DNA from 3 places in the Pantoea sp. B9002 genome. Region 1 is predicted to be linked to each of the others. Evidence: predicted binding sites of a transcription regulator. Region 1 holds the regulator's gene; each other region holds the start of a gene.

Region 1 (5,462 bases):
ACGGTGACGTGCCGGCGTCATTTTCAGCTGACCATCTTGTAAGGTAATCAGCCCCTGACGCGCCATCTCCGCACAGAGTGCGTTAAGTAGCGCAGGCAATTCCGCCTTGTCCCAGCGCAGGAACAGCTCGCTCTTCAGCATCGGATACACCAGGCTAACCTGACGCAGCAGCTCTGCTTCGCTGATTTCACGATGTTGCTGCACGATGGCGGCAATCAGCGACGGCATCACCAACATGTGATGAATGTTGTTGCGATAGTAGGTCATCAGCACCGCCTGCTCGCGCGGCAGAATGATGATGTCACCAATGCTGTCTTGCTCGGTCTCGAACTTGTTCATGCCCATGGCGTGATCAAGCAGCGCTTCGGCGCTCATATCAGGCACCGTGGCTTCCGGCGAATAGGGCACATTGCGCAGCAGTTGGGTGTAGCACTCTAACTGCTCAATCAGTTGTTCGCGGGTCAGTGAACGCTGACGTGACGCCAGCAGTGCGGTGACGCAAAGGTTCATGGCGTTGGCTGCACCGGCTTCGTTGATGCGCACCATCAGCTTCGCCGCAATGTCATTCACGGCGGGCGTCATCCAGGCTGGACGTTGCGGTTCGATAGGGTCAATCGCATCACGCCATTCCGGCACATTTTTGTTCAGGTAGTTCATCAACGGCAGCGGTTCGCCGAAGTTAACGTAGCCCTGACCCAGATTGCGCAGCTTACGTAAGCCGCGCACCATCTGCAGGAAGCTCTCTTTCTCTTTGGCCGCGCCACGCAGCTCTTTGGCGTATGTGCCCACTTCCATCACGTGCTCGTAACCGATGTAAATCGGCACGAAGGTGATAGGACGGCTGCCGCCGCGCAGCATTGCCTGCAGCGTCATTGATAGGGTGCCGGTTTTCGGATCCAGCAAACGACCGGTACGCGAACGTCCGCCTTCCACAAAGTATTCAACGGAGTAACCACGGCTAAACAGCTCGCCGAGATATTCACGGAACACGGTGGAATAGAGTTTGTTGCCCTTAAAGGTACGACGAATAAAGAACGCGCCCAGACGACGGAAAATCGGGCCGGCTGGCCAGAAGTTCAGGTTGATACCGGCAGCAATGTGCGGCGGCACCAGGCCTTGATGATAAAGCACGTAGGAGAGCAGCAGATAATCCATGTGGCTGCGGTGGCAGGGCACATAGACAATCTCATGACCATCCTGCGCCAGCTGACGCACGCGCTCACCGCCATGAACGTTGATGCCCTGATACAAGCGGCTCCACAGCCAGCCCATCACGCGGTCAGTGACTTTAATCGCTTCGTACGAGAAGTTCGCCGCCACTTCTTCCATCATTTCAATGGCGTTCTGCTGGGCTTTCTCATGCGAAATCTTTTTGCTGCGCGCTTCATCTTCTACTGCTTTTTCAATCGCTTTGGATTGTAACAGCTTGTTGAAGAGATCCTGACGCGCAGGCAGACGCGGACCGACAGCGGCCAGACGTTGGCGGGCAAAGTGAATACGCGCCACGCGAGCCAGCTTCTGTGCAATCGACTTATCGGTGCCGTGTTCGGTCGCCATCTGGCGCAACGAAACGGTTTGCGAGAAGCGCACAAAGCTGTCGCGGCCGTGCCACAAAATGGCGAAGAACTTCTGCACGCCATTGAGCACGCGCAGATGCGGCGTGGATTCACCGGATGTTTCACGTCCCGGCGCGCGACCAAACATCACCGCGACCGGCAGCATTTGCACATCGAGTTGCGGGTTGCTGCGGTGCAAATCCAGATAATCGTGGAACAGCTTCACCGATTCGGGATTGGCCACGAAATAGGGAATGACGCGTGGGCCATCGTGAATAAACACGTGGCGCGGCAGCAAGGTGCCATCGATCTCCAGCGGAGCCAGCGGATCGGGCAGATCATGTTTCAGGCATTGAGCACGCAGTGTGAGCAGGTCAGCCTTTGAATCATAAGGCAAAACATACATCACCGGACGTGTCGGATCGATCCCGTGTTCAGAGACAGGATCGGTCGGAATGACCTTACTTTTTACCAAAATAGAGAGTGGTAAATTCAATAATTTGTAATAGAGTTTACGCCAACCTGACATAGACAACTTTAAGCCTCTTGTTAGCAAAGCGCGGCAAGCATACCAGAAAGCGCAGCGAAGGTCTGTGGCTCTGCCGCCTCATACTGCCCACACATTGACGTCAAAATAGTTCAAGGGTTCCATAGACATGGCAAATAACGTCACCGGTTTAGTAAGAATAGTGAAAGCCGCCGGTTATTCCTGGCAGGGCCTGCGTGCCGCATGGCAGCACGAAGCCGCATTTCGGCAGGAAGCCATTGCCGGGCTGGTGGCCATTCTCGTGGCTTGCTGGCTGGATGTAGATACCATTTCCCGCATCCTGATGATTGGCTCGGTAGTGCTGGTTATCATCGTTGAGATCCTTAATAGCGCTATCGAAGCGGTGGTGGACCGCATCGGGCAGGAGCAACATCCGCTCGCGGGCCGCGCCAAAGATATGGGTTCGGCTGCCGTATTGTTGACTATCTTACTGGCTCTGTTCGTCTGGATCGCGCTGCTCTGGACGCATTTGAGATAGGGATTCCAGATTCATCAAACCGCTGATTTTTCCCTCTGTTACGGTTTTCATTTCGCGAATACCTGTATATACTCACAGCGACTGTATAAACAACCAGGGGGCGGGATGAAAGCGTTAACTGCACGGCAGCAACAGGTCTATGACCTGATTCGCGACCATATTAACCAGACGGGCATGCCGCCAACGCGTGCGGAAATTGCTGCGCAACTGGGTTTTCGCTCGCCCAATGCTGCTGAAGAGCATCTGAAAGCGCTGGCGCGTAAAGGCGTAATTGAAATTGTTTCCGGCGCATCGCGCGGGATTCGTTTGCTGATGGAAGAAGAACCGAGCGAAGGGCTGCCACTGATTGGCCGCGTCGCTGCCGGTGAACCTTTGCTGGCACAGGAACACATCGAAGCCCACTATCAGGTGGATGCTAATCTCTTCAAACCGAGCGCCGATTTCCTGCTGCGCGTGAGCGGCATGTCGATGAAAGATATCGGCATTATGGATGGTGATCTGTTAGCGGTACATAAAACGCAGGAAGTGCGTAACGGCCAGGTTGTCGTGGCGCGCATTGATGATGAAGTCACGGTTAAACGCTGGAAAAAGCAGGGCGCGATTGTGCATCTGCTGCCGGAAAACACCGATTTCCAGCCGATTGTTGTTGATACACGTGAGCAGTCGCTAACCGTTGAAGGTTTAGCTGTCGGGATTGTGCGCAACGGCGAGTGGCTCTGATCAGTTTCTGATCCTCCTCAACTGCGGCGGTGCGTGTTTGCGCTGACCGCAGTCTGCTGTTTTACTTCTCTGTGACTCTTTCTGCGGCTCACGCTGGCGCCATTACGCTGATTACCGCACACAACGGAATGGGCTGATGCAGCTGTTTTCCTCTTCAGATAAAACACTCTGGCGGCTAGCGCTGCCGATGATCCTGTCAAATATCACCGTCCCATTACTGGGCGTGGTGGATACCGCCGTTATTGGTCATCTCGATAGCCCGATCTACCTCGGTGGCGTCGCCGTGGGCACAACCGCAACCAGCTTCATCTTTATGCTTCTGCTGTTCCTGCGTATGAGCACCACCGGACTCACCGCTCAGGCATTTGGTGCCAATGACAAAACTGCGCTGGCGCGCGCCTTAACCCAACCGCTACTGATTGCACTGGTTTTTGGTGTGCTGTTTATGGTGCTGCGAACGCCGGTCAGCAGCCTGGCGGCAGCTTTGATGGGTGGCAGCCCGGAAGTGCAGCAGCAGGCAAAAATATTCATTGAGATTCGCTGGCTGAGTGCGCCGGCAACCTTGGCCAATTTGGTGATTCTGGGCTGGCTGCTGGGCGTGCAGTACGCGCGGGCACCGATGGTGCTGCTGATCATCGGCAATCTGGTGAATATCCTGCTTGATCTGCTGTTCGTGCTCAAACTGCATTGGGGTGTGGCTGGAGCGGCGGCGGCTACCGCGCTGGCAGAATATGTCACGCTGGGCGTGGGTTTGTGGATGGTGGCGCGTGTGCTGAAAATGCGCGGTATCCACTTCGCAATGCTAAAAAGCAGCTGGCGCGGCGATGCGGCGCGGCTATTCCGCCTCAATCGCGACATTATGCTGCGCTCTTTGATGCTGCAAATCTGCTTCGCGTCGCTCACCATTCTTGGCGCACGCATTGGCCCGGATGTGGTGGCGGTCAATGCGGTGCTGCTGATGTTCCTCACTTTCACCGCATACGCGCTGGATGGTTTTGCCTACGCGGTTGAAGCCTGCTCGGGTGAAGCGGTTGGCGCAAAAGATCGCAGCCGACTGTTGCTGATTTGGCATGCGGCCTGTCGGCAGGCTTGCTTCGTCGCCGCCATCTTTGCGCTGATTTACGCGTTTACCGGTCCGCAGATTGTGGCAATGCTGACGTCACTGGAAGCGCTACGTGACATGGCTGACCGCTATCTGATTTGGCAGGTGATTCTGCCGCTGGTTGGCGTCTGGTGCTATCTGCTGGATGGCATGTTTATCGGCGCGACGCGCGGGCGTGAGATGCGTAACAGCATGGTGATGGCGGCGATCGGCTACGGTCTATCGCTGCTCACGCTGCCGTGGCTCGGTAATCACGGTTTATGGCTGGCGGTGACGGTGTTCCTGGCGTTACGTGGGCTGACGCTGTGGCTGATCTGGCGTGGCCACTGGCAGCGCGATAGCTGGTTCAACGCCTGAATAAGCGAAGCGTAACCTACAGATTAATCTGTATTTCTCTGCAAACTGCGAAGCGGCTACTACAATTACCTTATACGGCGCACATGAGTAGCGCGTTGTCTGGGTATATCGCCAGCTAAGCAGGCAATATATCTATCTCACTCAGGATGTAGTGGAGGATTATTATGAACAAAGACGAAGTGAGCGGAAACTGGAAGCAGTTCAAAGGCAAATTTAAAGAGAAGTGGGGCAAGCTGACCGATGACGACTTTACCGTGATCGAAGGTAAACGCGATCAGTTGGTTGGTAAAATCCAGGAACGCTACGGTTATGGTAAAGACCAGGCCGAGAAAGAAGTAAAAGATTGGGAAACAACCAATAAAGATTACCGCTGGTAATCTCACTTCACGGATGATGCTCCTACCCGCCAATCATTTAGCGTAGTGATTGGCCCGGCACAAGGACGTGCCTCCCTATTTTCTTACCCGCTTTTTACTCTCGACTTGATGGTCATGCTCGCAGCTTTCATGATGCGTGCAAGCTGCCACTTCTGCGCAATTCTCACACAGGCCATGTGCTTCAATCACGGTATGTCGCAGAGAAAATCCCGCCTGATCCGCTAATGCAGCAATGGTCTTTTCCACGCCATGAGCCTGTTTTTCGCTAACTGCCGCACAACCGTCACACACTAGCATCACTGAAGTATGTGCTGGCTCATCAAAA
Region 2 (5,462 bases), on a different contig from region 1:
GCCGTCTGGCGTTGGAAGGTTATCTGGCGATCGCTCCGGAACTCTATTTCCGTGAAGGCGATCCCAACGATTACCACGACATTCCCACGCTGTTCAAAGAGCTGGTGAGCAAAGTTCCGGATTCGCAGGTGTTGTCCGATCTCGATCATGTGGCCAACTGGGCCACGCGCCACGATGGTGATATCCGTCGCCTGGCGATTACCGGTTTCTGCTGGGGCGGACGCATTAGCTGGCTGTTTGCCGCGCACAATCCGCAGGTCCGCGCGGCGGTGGCGTGGTATGGCCGTTTAGACGGTGAGAAGACGCTGAAGCAGCAGAAGCACCCGATCGATATCGCGGTGGATCTGAATGCGCCGGTGCTAGGTCTTTACGGTGGTCAGGATGAGAGCATCCCGCTGGAGAGCATTGATAAGATGCGACAGGCGCTGCATGCCGCCAATGCTAAAGCGGAGATCGTGGTGTATCCGGATGCAGGACATGCTTTCAACGCGGATTATCGTGCGAGCTATCACGCCGATTCGGCCAAAGATGGCTGGCAACGCATGCTGGCGTGGTTCGCGCAGTATGGCGTAGCGCCGAACGCGTAATAAAAAGGGGCGCGTATGCGCCCCAATTTCCTTCTCAACCACTAAACCGTTTCACCCCGCAGGTTTTGCGCCGCTTTTACCATGTTCGCCAGCGCCTGACGGGTTTCCGTCCAGCCACGCGTTTTCAGGCCACAATCCGGGTTAACCCACAGACGCTCTTCCGGGATGCTCTGCGCTGCTTTACGCAGCAACTCTTCCATCCACTCCACGCTCGGCACGTTCGGCGAATGAATGTCATATACGCCCGGACCGATTTCGTTGGGATAGTCGAACTCCTTAAAGGTATCCAGCAGATCCATATCGGAGCGTGAGGTTTCGATAGTGATGACGTCCGCATCCAGCGCAGCAATCGAGTCCATGATGTCATTAAACTCGCAGTAACACATGTGGGTGTGGATCTGGGTTTCATCCTGCGCCACGGCGGCATTAAGACGGAACGCATCCACCGCCCAGGTCAGATATGCAGCCCAATCGGACTGATGCAGCGGCAGGCCTTCGCGCAGTGCCGGTTCATCAATCTGAATAATGCCGATACCGGCTTTTTCCAGATCTTCCACTTCGTCACGCAGCGCCAGCGCAATCTGTTTGGCGATGGTTTCACGGCTCACATCTTCACGCGGGAACGACCAGCAGAGAATCGTTACCGGACCGGTCAGCATGCCTTTCACCGGTTTGTCGGTCAGCGACTGCGCGTACTTCGCCCACTCAACGGTGATGGCTTGCGGACGGCTTACGTCGCCGATGATAATTGGTGGTTTAACGCAGCGTGAGCCGTAGCTCTGTACCCAGCCGTTTTGGGTGAACACGAAGCCGTCGAGGTTCTCGCCGAAGTATTCCACCATGTCGTTACGCTCTGCTTCCCCGTGCACCAGCACGTCGAGGCCCAAACGTTCCTGCTCAACAATCGCCTGTTTGATGTGTTCGGCGATGCCAGTGCGATAGTTACCACCGTCGATGTTGCCTTTTTTGAAGTCGAGGCGCAGGCCGCGAATTTCGGTGGTCTGCGGGAATGAACCGATGGTGGTGGTCGGCCACGCTGGCAGGTTAAAGCGGTTACGCTGCGCTTTGGCACGCTCGGTGTAGCTGCTGGCACGTTCAACGTCTTTCGCCTGAATTTTCGCCAGACGCTCGCCGACGGCGGCATTGTGAACGCGCGTGGAGTTGGCTCGCGCACGAATCGGCGCGCTCCACTCGACCAGCGAAGCGGCATCATTGTTGTTCAGCGCATGACTCAGCAGTGCAAGCTCAGCGCACTTCTGCAGGGCAAAGGCGAACCAACTTTTCACCTCTTCATCGAGTCGGGTTTCCACGCTCAGATCGATTGGACTGTGCAGCAACGAGCAAGATGATCCGATCCACAACTGTTGGCGCTGACCCACCAGAGGCTGCAGACGCGCAAACCAGCTGCTGAGATCGGCACGCCAGACGTTACGTCCGTTGATCACGCCGACGGAGAGCAGCCAATCCGCGGGAATCTGCCTGTTCAACTGTTGGATGTCGTCTTTGCCGTGAACCAGGTCAACGTGCAGACCTTGCACCGGCAGCGCTTTGATCACGTCGAGGTTCTGGCCGATGCTGTCGAAATAGGTGGTGAGCAGCAGTTTGCTTTCGCCCTGCAGCGCGGCGTAAGCCGGTTTGAAGGCATCGCGCCACACTTGCGGCAGTTCCAGCGCCAGTGCTGGCTCATCAATTTGTACCCATTCGATACCGCGTTTTTTCAGTTCAGCCAGCACCTGTTGGTAAACCGGCAGAATGTCTTTGAGCAGTGACAGGCGATCGAACGGCACACCTTTCACTTTACCCAGCCACAGATAGGTAACCGGCCCCAGCAGCACCGGTTTAATCTTGTGCCCGAGCGCCAGCGCTTCATCAACTTCGTCCAGCAGTTGCGTCCAGGTGAGTTTGAACTGCTGGCCTTGAGTGAATTCCGGCACCATGTAGTGATAGTTGGTGTTGAACCATTTGGTCATTTCCGCCGCCGCCGCCGGTTCACCGCTTGGCGCGCGGCCACGGCCAAGGCGGAACAGCGTGTCGAGATCGACCGAGCCATCCTGGTTTTGGTGGCGTGCTGGCACATTACCCAGCAGCAGGCTGGTGGTAAGTACGTGATCGTACCAGGCAAAATCCCCCACCGGCAGCAGGTCGACGCCCGCCTCTTTCTGCTGTTGCCAGTGACGGGCGCGCAGTTCGCGCCCCACCGCCAGCAGCTCTTCCTGTGAGCTTTTACCTGCCCAATAGCTTTCCTGTGCTTTCTTCAGTTCACGACGCAGACCGACGCGAGGGAAACCGAGTGTATGGTTCAGAATGGTCATTTTCTGTTCTCCAGATATTCTTAGCTGAGTAGCGTGCAGAGATGTTTAGCCGTCCAGATGTTTACACCGCCATAATCTGCGGGTACTGTATGTTCCTCAAGCGCAATTTGTTCAATCTCGATGTGAAGGATTCTCATGATCGAACTCAAACACCTGCGGACGCTGCAGGCGTTACGGAATACCGGCTCGTTAGCCGCCGCCGCCTCCCAGCTTCATCAGACGCAATCGGCGTTGTCTCACCAGTTCAGCGATCTGGAGCAGCGGCTGGGCTTTCGTCTGTTTGTGCGCAAAAGCCAGCCGCTGCGTTTTACGCCGCAGGGAGAGATTTTGCTGCAGTTGGCTGAGCAGGTTTTGCCGCAGATTCAGCAGGCTTTGCAGGCGTGTCATGAGCCACATCAGGCCACGTTGCGTATCGCCATCGAGTGTCACAGCTGTATTCAATGGCTAACGCCCGCGCTGAATAATTTCCGCCAGAGCTGGCCGCAGGTGGTGATGGATTTCAAATCCGGCGTGACCTTTGATCCGCAACCCGCGCTGCAGCAGGGCGAGCTGGATGTGGTGTTGACCTCCGATATTTTGCCGCGCAGCGGGTTGTTCTATTCACCGATGTTCGATTTTGAAGTGCGTTTGGTGATGGCGCCGGATCATCCTTTGGCGCAGCTTGAGCATATTGCCCCGGAAGATATGGCCGATGAGGTGCTGATGATCTATCCGGTGCAGCGTCAGCGTTTGGATGTGTGGCGCCATTTCCTGCAGCCTGCGGGCGTCAGTCCGGCCTTGAAGAGCGTGGACAATACGCTGTTGCTGATTCAAATGGTGTCGGCGCGCATGGGCATCGCCGCGCTGCCGCATTGGGTGGTAGAGAATTTTGAGCAGCAGGGTTTAGTGGTGACGAAGACCTTGGGCGATGGCTTGTGGAGCCGCTTGTATGCCGCCGTTCGCGAAGGCGAGCAGCGTCAGCCGGTGATGGAAGCCTTTGTGCGGTTTGCCCGTCAGCATGCCTGTGAACATCTGCCCTTCGTGCGCGATGCTGCGCGTCCCGGCTCACTGCAAACTACCTCATCCTGATGTTGTTGGGCGGCGAAGGTCGCCCGCGCTGTTATCCCTGCCCCGCCTGCTCTATAATGCGCCGCCTCAACCCGCGACCAAGAGAGTTTCACCATGATGAGTAACGATGTTCTGCGCAGCGTGCGCTATATGCTTGATTTGAGCGATAGCAAAGTGGTGGAGATTTTTGCCCTGGCGGGAAGTGAAGTACCGCTGGAAGACGTGCAGGCGTGGATGAAGAAAGATGACGATGCCGCGTTTCGCAAGCTGCCGGATGTATTGATGGGCTACTTCCTTAACGGTCTGATTTTTTACCGTCGCGGTAAGAGTGAAGATGCGCCCGCGCCTTCGATTGAGCGTCGCATGAATAACAACATTTTTATGAAGAAATTGCGTATCGCGTTTGAGCTGAAGACCACCGATATTCCGGATGTGCTGCTGAAAGCGAACTTTAAGATTTCACAGGCTGAGGTTGGCGCGATCTTCCGCAACCCAGACCATAAGAATTTCCGCGAATGCGGTGACCAGATTCTGCGTAATTTCCTGAAAGGTTTGACGATGATTCATCGTCCGGCGCCGGTTAAGAAGGGTTAATCGCTTCTTTGTTCGAGCCGGGTCAGGGATAGCGCGGCAGATCGCAAAGGGAAACCACTTCCCTGTGGATCAGCCTCGCCATCCATGGCTCGGATGCTTTGCTCCTCTGCCGCGCTATCCCTTCCCTCTTTGCCTATGCGTTGCTTTGGGCCGTCTTGCCTAGCACCCAGCGTTTATGCACATACAGGGATGCGAAAATCACGGCAGCGCCAGCGATAAAACTCGGCCAATGCGGTTTTTCCTGCCAGATCGCCAGATTCACCAGCAAGCCCGCTGGCACATGCATGTTGTTCATAATGCCCAGCGTGCCGGCATCCACCTGCGTAGCGCCGTAGTTCCACATGAAGTAGCCCAAACCTGAAGCCGCTACGCCCAGCCACACCAGAATGCCCCACTGCAGCGACGTGGTCGGCAGTTTGTTCGGATTGCCCCACAAGCTCCAGGCGATCACCGCGATAATCACCGCGCCCAGATAGAACCACGAAAACGCGGTGTGCTGCGGCATAGGGCGAGTTTCCTGCAGGCGTTTGTAGCCCACCATGCCGATGGCGAAGCAGATGTTTGCCGCCTGCACCAGCAGCAAGCCGAACCAGAAATGGTCACTGACTTTGTCGTAACGAATAATCGCCGCACCGATTACTGCCAGCAGCGCGCTGAAGGCATAGCCGATACGCAGCGGGCGTCGGCTGAGCAAATCGTAGATCAGCGTGACATACAGCGGCGTCATCACGGTGAACAGCAGGAACTCGGTCACGCTGAGATATAGATAAGCTTCAAAACTCAGCAAATACATGATGCCGAGCTGCAACATGCCTACCAGCATATACAGCAGGATGGTGGAAGCACGATAACCGCGCCAGCGCAGAAACGGCAGGAAGACGATGGCGGCGAGCGCCAGACGCATTAACACAGAGAACCAGGA
Region 3 (5,462 bases), on a different contig from region 1:
ACCTCTTCGACCTTGACCAGTTTCATCAACTCGCGCTGACGGTGTGGCAAGGAGAGATCCATCACGTTCTCGGCTTTGGTCCAGCGTTTGGCAGCCCAGTTGGCGAGCTTGGCGAGGGTTTTGGTCGGCGCAATGCCGACACCCACACGCAAATGGGTGTCCCGATAAATGCGGTCGCGAATGTCGCAGCCTAACTGTTCGAATGTCATGCAGGCGTTGATGCCGGTGACGTCAACGAAGGCTTCGTCAATGTAATGGAAAGATGATCAACCATGGACATCAATTAATTTTATTAAATTTAATAGATTATCTTCCTGCTATCATGTCCATAGAAATATGCATTTTTAATGGTATCTAGCCGGGATATGTCCATGGCCTAAAACTGCCGTCGTTATCCAATATCTTTCTCGCCAGACAGCAAGTTGACAACCAAAACGTTGGAAATGGCATGGAATGCCAGTTGTAACCTGCTGGAGTGATTTTCAATCATGATCAATCCAGTCACTACACAAGTAGACAGTTCCGCCAGTTACTGCGGCGTTAGAGGATCCAGCAGAGCATGAGTCGATGTTGAAATTATTGGCATAACAGCCCAATGGAGCGCTTCTTTCGGAGACTGGAAAATGAGTGGATACCGGTCATCGGCAGCATGGTCTTTAGATAAGCTTGCAATACAATTGCAAATTATATCAAGGGTTATTACAGTGCGCTTAGACCATACGAATATGACTGCGGATTACCACAAAATGTATCGGAAAATCGGTACTGAAGAAATCTGAAGAGGTGGTCATTTTTAATTCTGCACTACACAATGCATCAGCAATACCTTGCTTTGGGCATGGTGTTCGGCCTTTTGCAACTAAGGCTGAGCGTTTATAGGGTATATTACCTCTGGTGCTTCATTGACCAAACCCAATTAACAACTTACGGTTGTATCAATTATTGGGGGGCGGGTCAGTGATGTTTTCGTGGATTACCATTTATACTTCATTTGACCCTAGGACTACAGATGACTGGCTATCTTGAAACGATCGCTCACCCGTGGACACTTCAACACATACAAACAGCGATGATGTCTGATTTCAGTGCAGTACAGAAATCCATTGACAGAACAGATGGTGGACAGCTCTGGAATGGAATTAACGAACTTGACGATGCTGTTTGGGTATTTTCAAGAAGTACTACGGAATTGTTAGATGAAATAACTATCTTTGGTGAGAGAAGTAAGGATGTATATTTTTGGAATAAAATATATGAGAAAAATGAAAGTGACTTTGTACGTGAGGTGAAACGCAAGTTATATTATAGCACTTCATCGTTAATGACTGTAGTTGATATCGCACGTTCATTCAATAAAAGATGGCCTTTAGACGATATCTTTGAACAAAGAAATAAATTCTTTTCCACTCCGGGTCTCCATGATTTCCTACAAAATTTACGTAACTTCAGCTCCCACTGGCGTATAGCACAGGCAAACTGGAGAATTAGTCATGATTCAATCACGGGCAAAAGAACTGCTAGTTTTATTGTCACAAAAGATGAGTTGCTGGAATGGAAGGGCTGGGGAAGTAAGGCAAAAGAGTATATTGAGAGTGCAGGTGATAGTATTGATATATATGATATTTTTACTCAGTATAAAAAACATGTTCAGCAGTACTATGAGTGGCATAAAGGAGCCATTTTAGTAAAATACGCTCCTACGTTGCGCCCCTTCTTTGAGTACAAGAAAATCCATGAAGGGCTGCAGCAGAAGTTTAAGTGGAATATGATTATTTCTTTTTTTAAGCCAGGTATGAATGCATATGAACATTTGATAAGACATCTTACTAATAAACAGATTGAGATAGTTTTTTCGTATGAGCATCGCAGTGAGCAGCAAATTGATGCTCTAATTAAAATTCTGGATGTGGATGGCATTTGTGATGTGGAACTTAGAAATAAGCTAATGCGCATTTTCGGTGTTTCTATTTGAGTCGTATAATAATATGTTGCTAACTGAATTTTGAGTAAATTAATTTCTCTTAAGTATTTTAGGATTTATAAATGAAAGAAATTGAAGTTGAAGGTACGTTGAGTAGTATTACCGCTAGTTTGACCGAAGTAGCGGTAAACTTTAAAACTTTATGGTTTAGAGGTCAGCCTACTTATGGTCATAAATTACTCCCTAGTATTTTCAGGCAAGGTCCTTCTTTTGGTGTTATATATCACGAACAAAAAATGCTTCAAGAATTTAAAAGACGTTATCCCGACCAATCGAATACTCATAAAGATACATATGAGTGGCTAACGTTAATGCAACACTACGGCCTCCCGACACGTTTGTTGGACTGGTCAAGTAATTTGCTTGTAGGTCTTTATTTTAGTTGCATAAATGATTTAGATTGCGATGGTTCGCTTTTCATTTTTGACCCGACCTACCTGCATGATACTTATGAACTAAATGAGTTCCTTGAGATGCAGGTACAAGAGAAGTCTCGTGCAGATTTTTTCCAGAGACTAATCTATCGTCTTGACGAAGAACTGGATGGTAGTTCTAAATTAAATGGCATATCTATTCAGGAACTTAGAAGCAATATTTTCAAACGTTCTCCATTTTGTGGCCTTTCAACCGGTAGTTCAGCTTCTTTTGATAGCCTAGAGCTGAAGGTAGATCTAGAAAATACTAAGGATATCAATGGGAAAATGATTCCCTTCGTTTTCTCCGATGTAAAAAGAGCTTTTTCAAATATAGTTCCATTTAAAGCTCCGCACCTCAATCCTAGAATAAGACAACAACATGGATATTTCACCTTTCATGGTGGGATGTTTGTTGATGGTGATGAGTTTATTCCGGTTGGCGAACTGGAGAATGAAATGTATTCTGGGGATTCATTAATAAAAATGAGGATAAGAAAAGAAACCAAGCTTAAACTCCTTAAAGAGTTAGAATATGCAGGCATCAAAGAGTCAACTCTTTTCCCTGAAATGGAGTACCAAGCTAGGGAGATTAAAAAGTTATATTCTTTAAATTACTAAATTTCACAAAGATATAGCCTTAAGATAGTAATTTTATCTTTATTAGTATGGCAGGATAAATGTCACTTAAAGCGTAACGTGAATGCTATGTCCATGATAATTAATTGATCAAAAAACACACCTCGCTTATTTGAGTTATCTCCGCCGGGAACCTATTCCCTGTAGTCTGCTCAGATTGCACTTTTTCACATACTAAACAGGTGGATTGGGGTGTGTATGACCACTTCTAGCGTTATATCCACTTCTGCTAGGTGTTCTTTTCTCATCCTAACTTGCGCGTAATCGGCCGTGAAAATTAATTTCCTTCCTTACCAAAGGCTTCACTAAAACTTCCGATAATCGGCTTGATCGATCGAGTAGTTAGATATTACTGTATATTCATACAGCACTGTCGGAATTGCAATTATGAAATTTTTCAAACCAGAGGAAATCTGCGCCATCTTAGAGTTTCCGTTGTTCAATGACCGAGTACCTTGTGGCTTTCCGTCACCAGCTCAGGACTACATTGAGCAGCGATTAGATCTGAACGATCTGCTCGTCAGTCATCCCAGTTCAACCTATTTCATCAAGGTTAGCGGTGACTCTATGATTGAAGGTGGAATCAACGATGGTGATATGTTGGTTGTGGATAGCTCCATTAAAGCCGAACATGGTGACATCATCGTAGCAGCGCTGTCAGGTGAGTTCACCGTTAAACAGCTCATGATAAAACCTTTCTTGCATCTGAGGCCCATGAACGCAGCACATGCCATTATCCCCATAACCGACCCAGATCAATTCGAAATCTTCGGCATCGTAAAACACTCAATCAAAACAATGGTGCGCTAATGTTTGCGCTGGTTGATGTGAACTCGTTTTACGCTAGTTGCGAAACGGTTTTCAGACCTGATTTACGCGGCAAACCAGTACTGGTTTTAAGCAACAATGACGGATGTGTAATAGCTCGTTCCGCTGAAGTGAAAATCCTGAAAATTCCCATGGGAGCACCGTATTTCAAATTAAAAGACGAGATAAGAAAGCATAAAATTCATGTATTTAGCTCTAATTATGCCCTATATGCAGACATGAGTAATAGAGTGATGACAACTCTTGAGGATATGGCACCTTCTATTGAGATATACAGTATTGATGAGGCTTTTTTGGATCTTACGGGTGTCCGTAACTGCCGGATTTTGGAGGATTACGGTCGAGAGATTCAGGCGCGCGTTAAGCGCGACACACATCTGACGGTCGGTGTTGGCATTGCCCAAACCAAAACACTTGCAAAACTCGCCAATCACGCCGCTAAAAAGTGGACAAAAACAGGTGGTGTATTGGATCTCTCGAATGCAGAACGTCAAAGAAAACTGATGTCACTGATTCCTGTAGAGGACGTGTGGGGTGTTGGCCGACGCATTAGCAAAAAGCTCAACGCCATGGGGATCACTACGGCTAAAGACCTGTCAGAGCAAAGCACCTATATCATTCGTAAACATTTCAATGTAGTGCTAGAGCGCACTGTCCGTGAATTGCGGGGAGAGCAATGTCTAGAGCTAGAGGAATTCGCTCCAATAAAACAACAGATAGTGTGTTCACGATCATTTGGTTTTCGCATAACTGAATATTTGGATATGCGGCAGGCGGTTTTCACCTATGCAGAACGGGCTGCGGAAAAGCTTCGTAATGAAAAGCAATATTGTAGGCAGGTAGTCGTATTTGTCCGGACCAGTCCGCATGCCGTTGGAGAAACCTTTTACGGGAACCAAGCAACGGGCAAGCTGTTTACACCATCAAATGATACACGCGATATTGTCCGTGTTGCTATGGATGCGCTTGATTGCATATGGCGAGATGGACATCGGTATATGAAAGCAGGGGTTATATTGGGAGATTTTTTCAGTCAGGGCGTATCGCAACTCAACCTATTTGATGAATTTAAACCACAGGCTAACAGTGAAGCTTTGATGCGCGTTGTCGATGGCTTGAATCAGAGTGGAAAAGGGAAATTATGGTTTGCAGGGCAAGGGGTTCAGAAAGCTTGGGCAATGAAGCGAGAAATGCTCTCACCGGCCTATACAACTAAGTATTCGGATCTGCCTATCGCTAATTAACATATTACTTGGTGGCACAAGAAAAAATACTGCTCCTAAATGATCCGACCAGGCAATGCTAAGTTCCATCTTCGGCAGAGTTAGTAGTAGTGTTGGATATAGATAAATTAAGAAGGGAATTTTAGCAAGAAATATCGAGTTATGGTTGTGCTCATTTTTTGATGGTAGAGAACCTCAAGCTTAGGGATGTCTTCATGTGTTTCATGAAGACACTTAAAATATAAGTATTGAACAGGAATTGTTAATAAAATTATTTGATTAGTTATATGCAATCAACTGGCTCACAGCCCTTAATTTTCCTTTAAGTTTGCATAATTTATTTGACGCTTTTTCATGGAGTTTAGAGATCTTTTTCTT

Evidence for each region. Region 1 encodes LexA, which represses DNA repair genes until DNA is damaged. Its sites were predicted from a motif close to TNCTGTATGTACATACAGNA; they were not measured.
Region 2: the regulator LexA is predicted to act here: its motif matches at 2,983-3,002, upstream of metR (HTH-type transcriptional regulator MetR).
Region 3: the regulator LexA is predicted to act here: its motif matches at 3,384-3,403, upstream of umuD (translesion error-prone DNA polymerase V autoproteolytic subunit).

Annotation. Positions count from the first base shown of each region.
Region 1 is NZ_JACAPA010000002.1:37,250-42,711, forward strand. It holds gene plsB (glycerol-3-phosphate 1-O-acyltransferase PlsB) at 1-2,085, opposite strand, end outside; gene HX773_RS00910 (diacylglycerol kinase) at 2,213-2,581, shown strand; gene lexA (transcriptional repressor LexA) at 2,687-3,301, shown strand; gene dinF (MATE family efflux transporter DinF) at 3,438-4,760, shown strand; gene HX773_RS00925 (CsbD family protein) at 4,925-5,137, shown strand; gene zur (zinc uptake transcriptional repressor Zur) at 5,213-5,462, opposite strand, start outside.
Region 2 is NZ_JACAPA010000053.1:55,092-60,553, reverse strand. It holds gene HX773_RS22550 (dienelactone hydrolase family protein) at 1-587, shown strand, start outside; gene metE (5-methyltetrahydropteroyltriglutamate--homocysteine S-methyltransferase) at 629-2,899, opposite strand; gene metR (HTH-type transcriptional regulator MetR) at 3,035-3,967, shown strand; gene HX773_RS22535 (DUF1456 family protein) at 4,061-4,540, shown strand; gene HX773_RS22530 (carboxylate/amino acid/amine transporter) at 4,674-5,462, opposite strand, start outside.
Region 3 is NZ_JACAPA010000003.1:59-5,520, reverse strand. It holds partial or broken gene umuC (translesion error-prone DNA polymerase V subunit UmuC) at 1-251, opposite strand, end outside; partial or broken gene HX773_RS25870 (IS3 family transposase) at 393-769, shown strand; gene HX773_RS02060 (hypothetical protein) at 1,010-1,972, shown strand; gene HX773_RS02055 (FRG domain-containing protein) at 2,044-3,015, shown strand; gene umuD (translesion error-prone DNA polymerase V autoproteolytic subunit) at 3,421-3,843, shown strand; gene umuC (translesion error-prone DNA polymerase V subunit UmuC) at 3,843-5,105, shown strand.